One region of the Paenibacillus sp. NPDC057934 genome, then DNA from elsewhere that is predicted to be linked to it. Evidence: predicted binding sites of a transcription regulator. Region 1 holds the regulator's gene; each other region holds the start of a gene.
What was found. The regulator Rex, encoded in region 1, represses fermentation and respiration genes when NADH is low (regulators of the CRP and FNR family bind a similar motif). The targets are predictions, from matches to a motif close to TTGTGAAATATTTCACAA.

Region 1 (3,168 bases):
GTGAAGGCCGGGCATCAATTGTTGCCAGCCTATGAGCATCTGGTTATTGATGAGGCCCATCATCTGGAGGATGTAGCCGGGAAGCATCTCGGCATGCACATGAAGCATTTTACGGTGTCACATACGCTCGGCAGACTCTACAAGGACAGCCGTAACGGACAGCTTCCGGCCTTGCGTCAGATTCTGCAAACTTCTGGTAGCGAGCAGGCTTCCGAATGGAGTGTCATCATTGACAGGCTTTATCCGGACTTGCTTACGGTAAAAGAGACATGGGATGTATTAAGCGAGAAGCTGTACACTCTCCTGCCAGAGCGAAGCGATGCGGCCGCAGGGGAAGCGGGACAGCTCGTACTTCGTCTCCAGCCGGGAAGCAAGCCGAAGGACTGGGAAGAGCTTGCGGCATTGGAGAATACAATGCACCTGAGCCTCAGCGAAGTTATCCGCAAGGGTGAGAAGATGCTGAGCGAGATGCGTGAACAGGACGGTCAGTCCAGTTCGGACAGTCTGGTGACCGATCTTGGTGGTCTCTTTAAGGATCTGGGCGCCATTCGCGAACAGGTGCGTTTCTTTATGAATCTGAACGACGTGAATGTTGTCTATTGGCTGGAAGCCAGCACTAATTACCGCAGCAAGTCCCTGCAGCTCTATGCGGTGCCTGTCGATGTCAGCACCCAGCTCAAGGAGCTGTTCTTCGACAAGAAGAATAGCATCGTGCTGACATCGGCCACATTGTCGGTCGATAAATCATTCCAATTCATGATTGACAATCTGGGGCTCGGCGAAGCTGCGGAGCAGGGGCGTCTGATGACCTCGCTGCTGCCTTCTCCGTTCAAGTACCGTGAACAGGCCCTGCTGGTCATTCCACGCGACTTCCCGAGCGTCAAGGGTAGCATTGGCGATGCCCGTTTTGTGGATACGCTGGTGCAGTCTCTGGCGGAGGCTGCGGTAATCACACGCGGACGGATGCTCGTACTGTTCACTTCTTACCGTATGCTACGGCAGGTCTATGATCCTCTGAAGGAAGCTCTGGCTTCACAGGATATCAGTGTACTGGGCCAGGGAGTAGAAGGTGGAAGCCGCAGCAAGCTGATCCGCCGTTTTCAGGATAGCAACGCTTCAGTACTGCTTGGCACAAGCAGCTTCTGGGAAGGCGTAGACATTCCCGGCGATGCCCTAACCTGTCTGGCCATTGTCAGACTGCCGTTTCAGCCGCCGAACCATCCGCTCGCGGAGGCTAAGGCTGAGCTGCTACAGGCGCAGAAGAAGAACCCGTTCATGAAGCTCTCCGTGCCGCAGGCGGTTATCCGCTTCAAGCAGGGCTTTGGTCGTCTCGTTCGGACGGCACAAGACCGGGGGATCGTTATTGTTTATGATACCAGGGTGATTGAATCCTATTACGGTAAATATTTTCTGTATTCGCTGCCCGGTCCCAAGATGGAGCATATGAAGACCGAGCAGATGGTTCCCCGAATTGCAGAATGGTTGGAGGAGGGGGGCAATTAGAGCCCCTTTCATTCCGTTTGGTAGGCGTTATTTTCAACAATCAGATTAATTTAGGAGGAGAAAACATGAAATCGGATAAAATCTCGGAGGCGGTGGTACGCAGACTTCCTGTATACCTGCGATTCCTCAACGATCTTCAAAAACGTGAAATCTCGACAGTTTCTTCTCAAGAACTTGGTCAGAAGCTGGATCTTAACCCCGCCCAGATCCGTAAGGATCTGGCTTATTTTGGCGATTTTGGCCGTAAAGGCATCGGTTATGATGTATCTTATCTCATTGAGAAGATCCGTCATATCCTGAAACTGGATCAGCAAATTAACGTGGCACTGGTAGGCGCAGGTAATCTTGGACACGCCTTGTCCAACTACAATGCTTACTTGAAGGACACGATGAAAATAAGCGCTATTTTTGATTCCTATGAACCCAAGGTAGGTCAGAAAATCAACTCGCTCACTGTACAACCAATGAAGGATCTGGGCAGCACCATTCGTGAGCAGGGCATCCGCATCGGCATTATCACCGTACCGGATACCGAAGCGCAGAATGTGGCCGATATCCTGGTGGAATCTGGCATTGAAGCGATTTTGAACTTTGCACCTGTGATTCTGAAAACGCCGTCCCATATCCGTGTCCATGCAGCCGACTTTACAACGGATTTGCAAAGCCTGGCTTATTATTTGCAGGATGGAAAGGAAGAGCTTGGGCATGAGCAACAGTAAGATTCTTATTCGTAACGGGAAGTTTCTTGTGCCTGGGACTCCTCTGTCTGTGTTGAACGGCTGTATGATCATAGAGAATGATCTCATCACATACATAGGCGAAGAAGAGCCATTCCTTGAAGAAGAGCTGCAAGTGATCGATGGCAGCCGCCAACTGTTCATGCCTGGTCTGGTGAATACCCATGGTCACGCGGCGATGTCGCTGTTGCGCGGTTATGGTGATGATCGGACTCTTCAGGTCTGGTTGCAGGAGAAAATGTGGCCGATGGAGGGCAAGTTTACCCCGGAAGATATTTATTGGGGAAGCTCGCTGTCCATATTGGAAATGATGAAGGGTGGCACGACGACCTTTCTGGACATGTATGACAAAATGGACCGGGTAGCTGAGATTACGGAGCAGTCCGGTATGCGTGGGGTGCTGACACGCGGGGTTATCGGTCTATGTCCGCCGGAGGTACAAGATACGAAGCTAGCTGATGCTGTACGGTTCGCTCGCGACTGGCATGGTAAGGCAGACGGCAGAATTACAACGATGCTGTCCCCGCATTCCCCATATACTTGCCCGCCGGAATTTTTTGTAAAGTTCGTGCAGGCGGCCCATGATCTGAATCTGCCGCTACATACGCATATGTCGGAGACGAAGCGAGAAGTGGAGCAGAACGTTGCGGAATATGGACTACGCCCAGTCGAGCACTTGGAAAAGGTAGGCATGTTTACACGACCGTCTCTAGTTGCCCATGGTGTGCATCTGAATGACGAGGAGATCGGGGTCCTGGCCCGACACCATGTCGGTGTCTCCCATAACCCTGGAAGTAACCTGAAGCTGGCCAGCGGGATTGCCCGGGTTATCGACCTGCTAAATGCAGGCGTCACCGTATCGCTGGGTACGGACAGTGCAGCCAGCAACAATAATCTGGACTTGTTCGAAGAGATGCGTCTGGCGGCG
Region 2 (3,168 bases), on a different contig from region 1:
CCTGCAGCGAACAGACCTGTAATAGGGTTACCCTCTTTATTTAAAACTTCTGTGTTGGTATTGATTTTCACACCGCCCATGGTGTAATGGACCCCAGGACCGATTTTAATTGCAAAGTAAGGCGCGCTGGACAAGTCGTTGTCCATCCCTGTCGTTCTGCCAAATTCGGCATCCTCTTTACCTTTTACAGAGCTGTTCCAGGTATCCAGTGTTTTTTGCAATTGCTCACCTGGTACACCCATTTCCCCGGCCAAAGTTTCGATAGAATCGGCTTGGATCACGAAGCCCATCTTCTCATATTGTTCGATGGCTTTAACACGGGATTTTACGCCGGAATCAAAGACCAGAAAAGCTGAGTTTTCAGGAAGCTGATTGATTGCGGCGGTTACTTTATCACGAGTACCCAGATCGTTGGTGAATCGTTTACCTTCGCTAGATACTAGGATGGCTCCTTCCCCGCGAACGGCTTCCCCAATAAGATAGGATTTTTCTTGCTGCACTGTCGGGTGAACTTGGATTTGATCCATATCGACGGTTACACCACCAAGCTTCTCAATCATCTTAATGCCGTCACCGGTGCTACCGATTTGATTGGTCGTCACATAACCGTCTAAATCGGGTCTGACTTCAGAAATCATTTCCTTGTTGGAGCCAAAACCTCCAGTGGTCACAACGACCGCCGTCGCTGTAATGGTTTTCTCATCCGCTTGGTTAAAGATGACTTTGACTCCATTGACCTTGCCATCTTGCTCGGTAATTTCCTTAACATCGGCATTCACAAAAAGCGGGATGCCTTGCTCTTGAACATTGTTCACTAGGCCTTTAACCAGGTATTGTCCTACTGCGGAGCCATCTTCAGGACGATGGGTACGCTTCTCGTTCATACCGCCCGTAATGGTGATATTATTCAATTTAATCCCGATAGAGTCGAGCCAGTCGATAGCACTTGCGGAATGATCAACGAAGAAACGAAGCATCTCTTTGTCGTTCGTATCATGACCACCCTTCAAGCTCTCCTCATAAAATAAATCATTGCTGTCTGTGATGCCTTGCTCCTTTTGAAACTTCGTTTCAGAAGCGTTCATTCCTGAAGAAGACTTGGTTGTATTTCCGCCAGCAACCGGCATTTTTTCAAAAATAACAGGGTTCATCCCTTTAGTTTTAGCCTCAAGCGCGGCAGACATCCCTGCACCACCTGCACCGACAATAATGATATCGTATGTATCTTTTAGTTGGTCGAGCGGTGTATAGCTTGCTTCCGATGCTCCCGAAACAGCTTCCGTTTTTGCTTCCCTGTTGTCCTTACTCTTATTCTCGCTGCTGTTGTTATTGCCGTTACTACCGCAGCCTGCGATCACGAGCATAACAGAGAGAATGAGAATAAGCGCAGTCACTGATTTCTTTTTCATAATTTATAATTGCCCCCTTGTGCATTTTTTCACAATTAATCATAACCGTAAACGTGCTGTTCATGATAGTTTACGTAATTAAAGAAATCGTTTCGTCATTAAAGTAACCCTCCTTAATGAATATCATGTTATAGTGATACTATATAAGTAACATGGAGACTTTTATCACTGTTCGGATATTCAGATTAAATGTAATATGTTGCATATCAGAACAACACCGCCGTTACACCAACATTAACTTCATAAACTACAAGCTATGATTGCTATGGATCACACTATAGCAGGAGCAGCTTCTGGAGAGACCGCAGGCTATCTGCGGCGCCGAAGGGTTCACAATCTCAGGCAAAAGGACAGAAGAGTACTGAATATGTATTTGTCATGCTGATTATCATTAGCAGGGCAAGGATTATTTAATATTCTTTTTACCTAGAGATTGGATGACATCCAATCTCTATTTTTATTGGCATTATATTGATTAAGGGGGAAACAGGTATGGCACAAACAGAATTAAAGCGGGAACTGGCTAATCGGCATGTTCAGCTCATCGCCATTGGCGGCACCATTGGGACGGGATTATTCCTGGGATCGGGCAAAGCGATACAACAAGCAGGTCCTTCCATCATGATCACGTATTTAATCGTGGGGATTGCTGTGTTTTTTGTAATGAGAGCACTGGGAGAACTTCTGTTATCTAAGGCAGGCTATCAATCGTTTACGGATATTGCCGAAGATTATCTCGGCCCTCGGGCAGCCTTTATCACGGGTTGGACTTATTGGTTCTGCTGGATCATGACGGCTATGGCTGATGTTATCGCCGTTGGCATCTACGTGAACTATTGGTTTGATATTCCGCAATGGGTGCCGGCCATCATCTGTCTGATCATTTTATTAGCACTCAATCTATTAACAGTAAAAAATTTCGGGGAATTGGAATTTTGGTTTGCTTTAATCAAAGTAATCACGATTCTTGCCTTGATCGGCATCGGGGTCATTTTGCTGATCATCGGATTCAAGACGGATTCAGGATCGGTAACTATCCGAAATCTCTGGGAACATGGTGGCTTTTTTCCAAACGGCGCTTCAGGTTTTTTATTTTCTTTTCAAATGGTTGTATTCGCTTATGTAGGCGTGGAATTAGTTGGTGTTTCGGCAGCGGAAACATCCAATCCAGAGAAAAACATTCCATCTGCTATTAATAAAATTCCTTTGCGGATATTATTTTTCTACGTTGGCGCACTGTTCGTCCTCCTATGCATTAACCCATGGACAGAACTCAATGCGGCAGAGAGTCCATTCGTAAAAACCTTTAGTCTAGTAGGAATACCTATCGCAGCGGGAATCATTAATTTCGTCGTATTAACCTCAGCCGCTTCCGCTTGCAACAGCGGGATGTTCTCGACAAGTCGGATCCTTTATAATTTGAGCAGGAAGAACCAGTCATCACCTCATTTTGCCAAGCTGAATAAAAATCACGTACCCGGGAACTCGTTATTTATTTCTACGCTCGTTATATCCATAGGCACTCTGTTAAGTAAAATCATTCCAGGTCAGGCTTTTGGAATCGTCACTACTATAAGTGCCATTTGTTTTATATGGGTTTGGGGTGTTGTTCTTGTATGCCATATCAAATATAAGAAAACCCGGCCGGGTTTACAGGCTAAATCCAAGTTCAAAGCACCGCTCACACCGGCTATTAATTATGCGGTTCTAACGTTGTTTGCCGTAATTCTTATTATCATGCTCTTCGCAGAAGAGACAC
Region 3 (3,168 bases), on a different contig from region 1:
CTCCAGGAAGAAGAACCCGATGAACAGAACCGCAATCAATACAAACCACAATTCATTAAGAGAAAGCATGGGATCCCTCCTTGTTATATGGATCATGGGAATCGCCGTGATCGTTATCCATGGCATAAGGACCTTTTTTGATAACTTTGATGAACAAGCCGACCAGTACCAGACCCAGAATTAAGTAGATCGTTGTAAAAGAAATCACTGAGAACAACACCTGTCCGCTTGTGATATTAGGCGATACACTGTCTTTGGTCTGCATTAAACCAAATACCGTCCACGGCTGGCGGCCAAATTCGGTCATCACCCAGCCCGCCGTATTGGCGATTGGCGGAAGCAGCAGTCCCCAGAACATGAACCGCATGAACCAGGTATTCGGACGGTCCATCTTTTTACGCCAAATCAAGTAAATCGCATACAGACCAAGCACGATCATTGCCGTACCCGCAGCGACCATGATCCGGAAGCTCCAGAACGTAGTCCGTACCGGAGGGATATAATCCCCAGGTCCGTACTGCTGCTCATATTCTGCCTGCAATTGGTTCATCCCTTTAACTTCACCAGAGAACTTACTGTAAGACAGGAAACTAAGCAAATACGGAATTTTGAATTCACCGCTGTTAGTCTTGTTCGTAGGGTCAATATTCGCCCACACCGTCCAAGGTGCAGGATCGCCGCTCTCACCCCATAGTCCTTCGGAAGCCGCCATCTTCATCGGCTGAGTCTCTACCAGGTATTGTGCCTGGGCATGTCCTGCCACGGCTACACCCACAGAAGAGATAATGCCGACAATCGCCGCAATTTGAAAAGATTTCTTAAAGAAAGATACTTCCTGATTCTTCAGCAGCTTATAGGCACTGATACCCGTTACAAGGAATGCGCCTGTAGCGTAGGCCGCCAACACCGTATGCGGGAATTCCACCAGTAATTGTCCGTTCGTTATGAGGGCAAAGATGTCATTCATTTCTGCACGTCCATTGTTGATCGCAAAACCCACCGGATGCTGCATGAATGAGTTAGCCGTCAGAATCCAGAAAGCCGACATCATCGTACCAAAAGCCACCATCCAGATCGAGAGCAGATGCACCTTCTTAGAGACTTTGTCCCAGCCGAAGATCCACAGCCCGATGAACGTAGACTCCAGGAAAAAAGCCAGTAGAGCTTCCACGGCCAGCGGTGCACCAAACACGTCACCGACGAATCGTGAATAATCTGACCAGTTCATCCCGAACTGGAACTCCTGCAGAATACCTGTAACTACCCCGACTGCAAAATTTATGAGGAATAGCTTTCCCCAGAATTGCGCCATTCTCTTGTACTCTTCATCGCCTTTTCTTACATACATGGTCTCCATGATGGCAATTAAAAGCGCTAGCCCAATAGACACCGGCACAAAGAAATAGTGAAAAATTGTCGTCGACGCAAATTGAATACGTGACAGCATGATTGTATCCATATTTCTCCCCTTCCCTCTCCCTTATCAATACGTCTATTTTGTCAAAAATTTTAAGGGAACTGTGTGATGTAAATCACATTATACGCTCTATTTTTGCTATAAAAATAATAATTTTGTGACAAATATCACAAAGTAGTGACAAAAAAGCAAAAAAAATAAGACGGTTTAACCGTCTCGGAGTTTGTGCGTTATTCTATACTAAGCTTGGCTCATAAAGGCGCCGGTCACGTAATGGAAATACCCTTCTTCAGCGACTTCAGATCACCGTTGGAATTGAGCAGCAGCGGCAGCATCTTCATACTGCGGACCATTGGAGCGTTGCATAGACGACAAGAAGGCACAGTGTCAAAAGCAAAATTGTCCCTCATCCATCCATTGCACCCCTCGTTCGTACAGGCCCAAATCGCGGTATTCTCTTCCGGGATTTCCTCCACGGGTTTCTTCCGGTAGTTCATTGCCGTTCCTCCTTCCTTTATGTCACAAGTGGATTAACGATACATGATACCCCAAAATGTTAAGATTTATGCTTACACCTCTATAATAATAAGAAAAGCCCCAGTACGGAGCCCTTACAAAGGTTGTTGAATTCTGTTAAAAAAAGACCGTCCCAACTTTCAACAAGCGGGGACGGTATCTTCTATTATTACAGTTTTACAACGTTTTCGGCTTGTGGACCACGGTTGCCTTGAACAACGTTGAACTCAACGCGTTGGCCTTCGTCCAAAGTTTTGAAGCCTTCGCCAGTGATCGCACTGAAGTGTACGAATACGTCGCTACCGCCTTCAACTTCGATAAATCCGAATCCTTTTTCAGCGTTGAACCATTTAACTGTACCTGTTTGCATGTGTGTAACCTCCACAAATTTAAATTAATATGTTCTTTTTATCTTCAAACAAAGAAAAAATTCACACATTGAAAAAGGTTGTATATCGCTTGACCTGACAGCCCTTTTCAATAAGAGGATTAGTATCAAATGTCTGATTGTTCTCATAGTACCACACCTTCGAAGTAAAGGCAAGCTGACCCATCCGAATATCTCCGTTTTTTCCCACAAAAGGCTGACTTCCCAATGTAAGGGCTGTCAGCCTGGCTGGTCATGACTGCTATATCATTATATACCATTTGTGAAGGTTTTATTCCTCAGGCTTCTCTAAAAGTTTTACCGATACCTGTTTTAGAACCCCGTTTCTATAAAAAGTAATCTGCAATTCATCACCGATCTTAGTGTGATTATACAAATACTTCCGCAGTGAAAGGGTAGATGTGATGGGCTCTCCGTCAAATTTTGTGATAACATCGTTGAACTGGAGTCCCGCTACCTTTGCCGGTCCAACAGCATCGAGCACGACTACACCGTCTTTAACAGCCACAGGCAGATTCAGCTCTTTGCGCTGGTCTTCGGCCAGTGGAACATAAGGGTTGTTCAGATCGACCGTGTAGACACCCAGATAGGATCGTGCGATCTTCCCCTTGCTGGTTAGCTCCTCCGCCGTCTCCATAACATGATTGGTCGGTATGGCAAAGCCAAGCCCTTCTACGCCGGTATCCGAAATCTTCATCGTATTAATCCCGATAACCTTGCCGTTGAGATCAACCAGCGCACCACCGCTGTTACCTTCATTGATCGCCGCATCGGTCTGGATGACCTCTTGCTCCCAGTCGTACACACCATCCTGGTTGAGCGATACGGGAATCTTCCGCTCCGTATA

Region 2: ACFVRY_RS09870 (flavocytochrome c) is a predicted target of Rex. The motif match lies at 1,427-1,444, and genes of this name have one in related genera.
Region 3: ACFVRY_RS22315 (cytochrome ubiquinol oxidase subunit I) is a predicted target of Rex. The motif match lies at 1,573-1,590, and genes of this name have one in related genera.

The regions. Positions count from the first base shown of each region.
Region 1 covers NZ_JBHVPB010000002.1:95,287-98,454, forward strand. The annotation lists gene dinG (ATP-dependent DNA helicase DinG) at 1-1,503, shown strand, start outside; gene ACFVRY_RS04990 (redox-sensing transcriptional repressor Rex) at 1,569-2,222, shown strand; gene ACFVRY_RS04995 (amidohydrolase) at 2,209-3,168, shown strand, end outside.
Region 2 covers NZ_JBHVPB010000003.1:569,910-573,077, reverse strand. The annotation lists gene ACFVRY_RS09870 (flavocytochrome c) at 1-1,409, opposite strand, end outside; glycine riboswitch at 1,693-1,773, shown strand; gene ACFVRY_RS09865 (amino acid permease) at 1,902-3,168, shown strand, end outside.
Region 3 covers NZ_JBHVPB010000010.1:53,428-56,595, reverse strand. The annotation lists gene cydB (cytochrome d ubiquinol oxidase subunit II) at 1-69, opposite strand, end outside; gene ACFVRY_RS22315 (cytochrome ubiquinol oxidase subunit I) at 56-1,459, opposite strand; gene ACFVRY_RS22310 (cold-shock protein) at 1,684-1,914, opposite strand; gene ACFVRY_RS22305 (cold-shock protein) at 2,103-2,303, opposite strand; gene ACFVRY_RS22300 (hypothetical protein) at 2,365-2,511, opposite strand; gene ACFVRY_RS22295 (S1C family serine protease) at 2,593-3,168, opposite strand, start outside.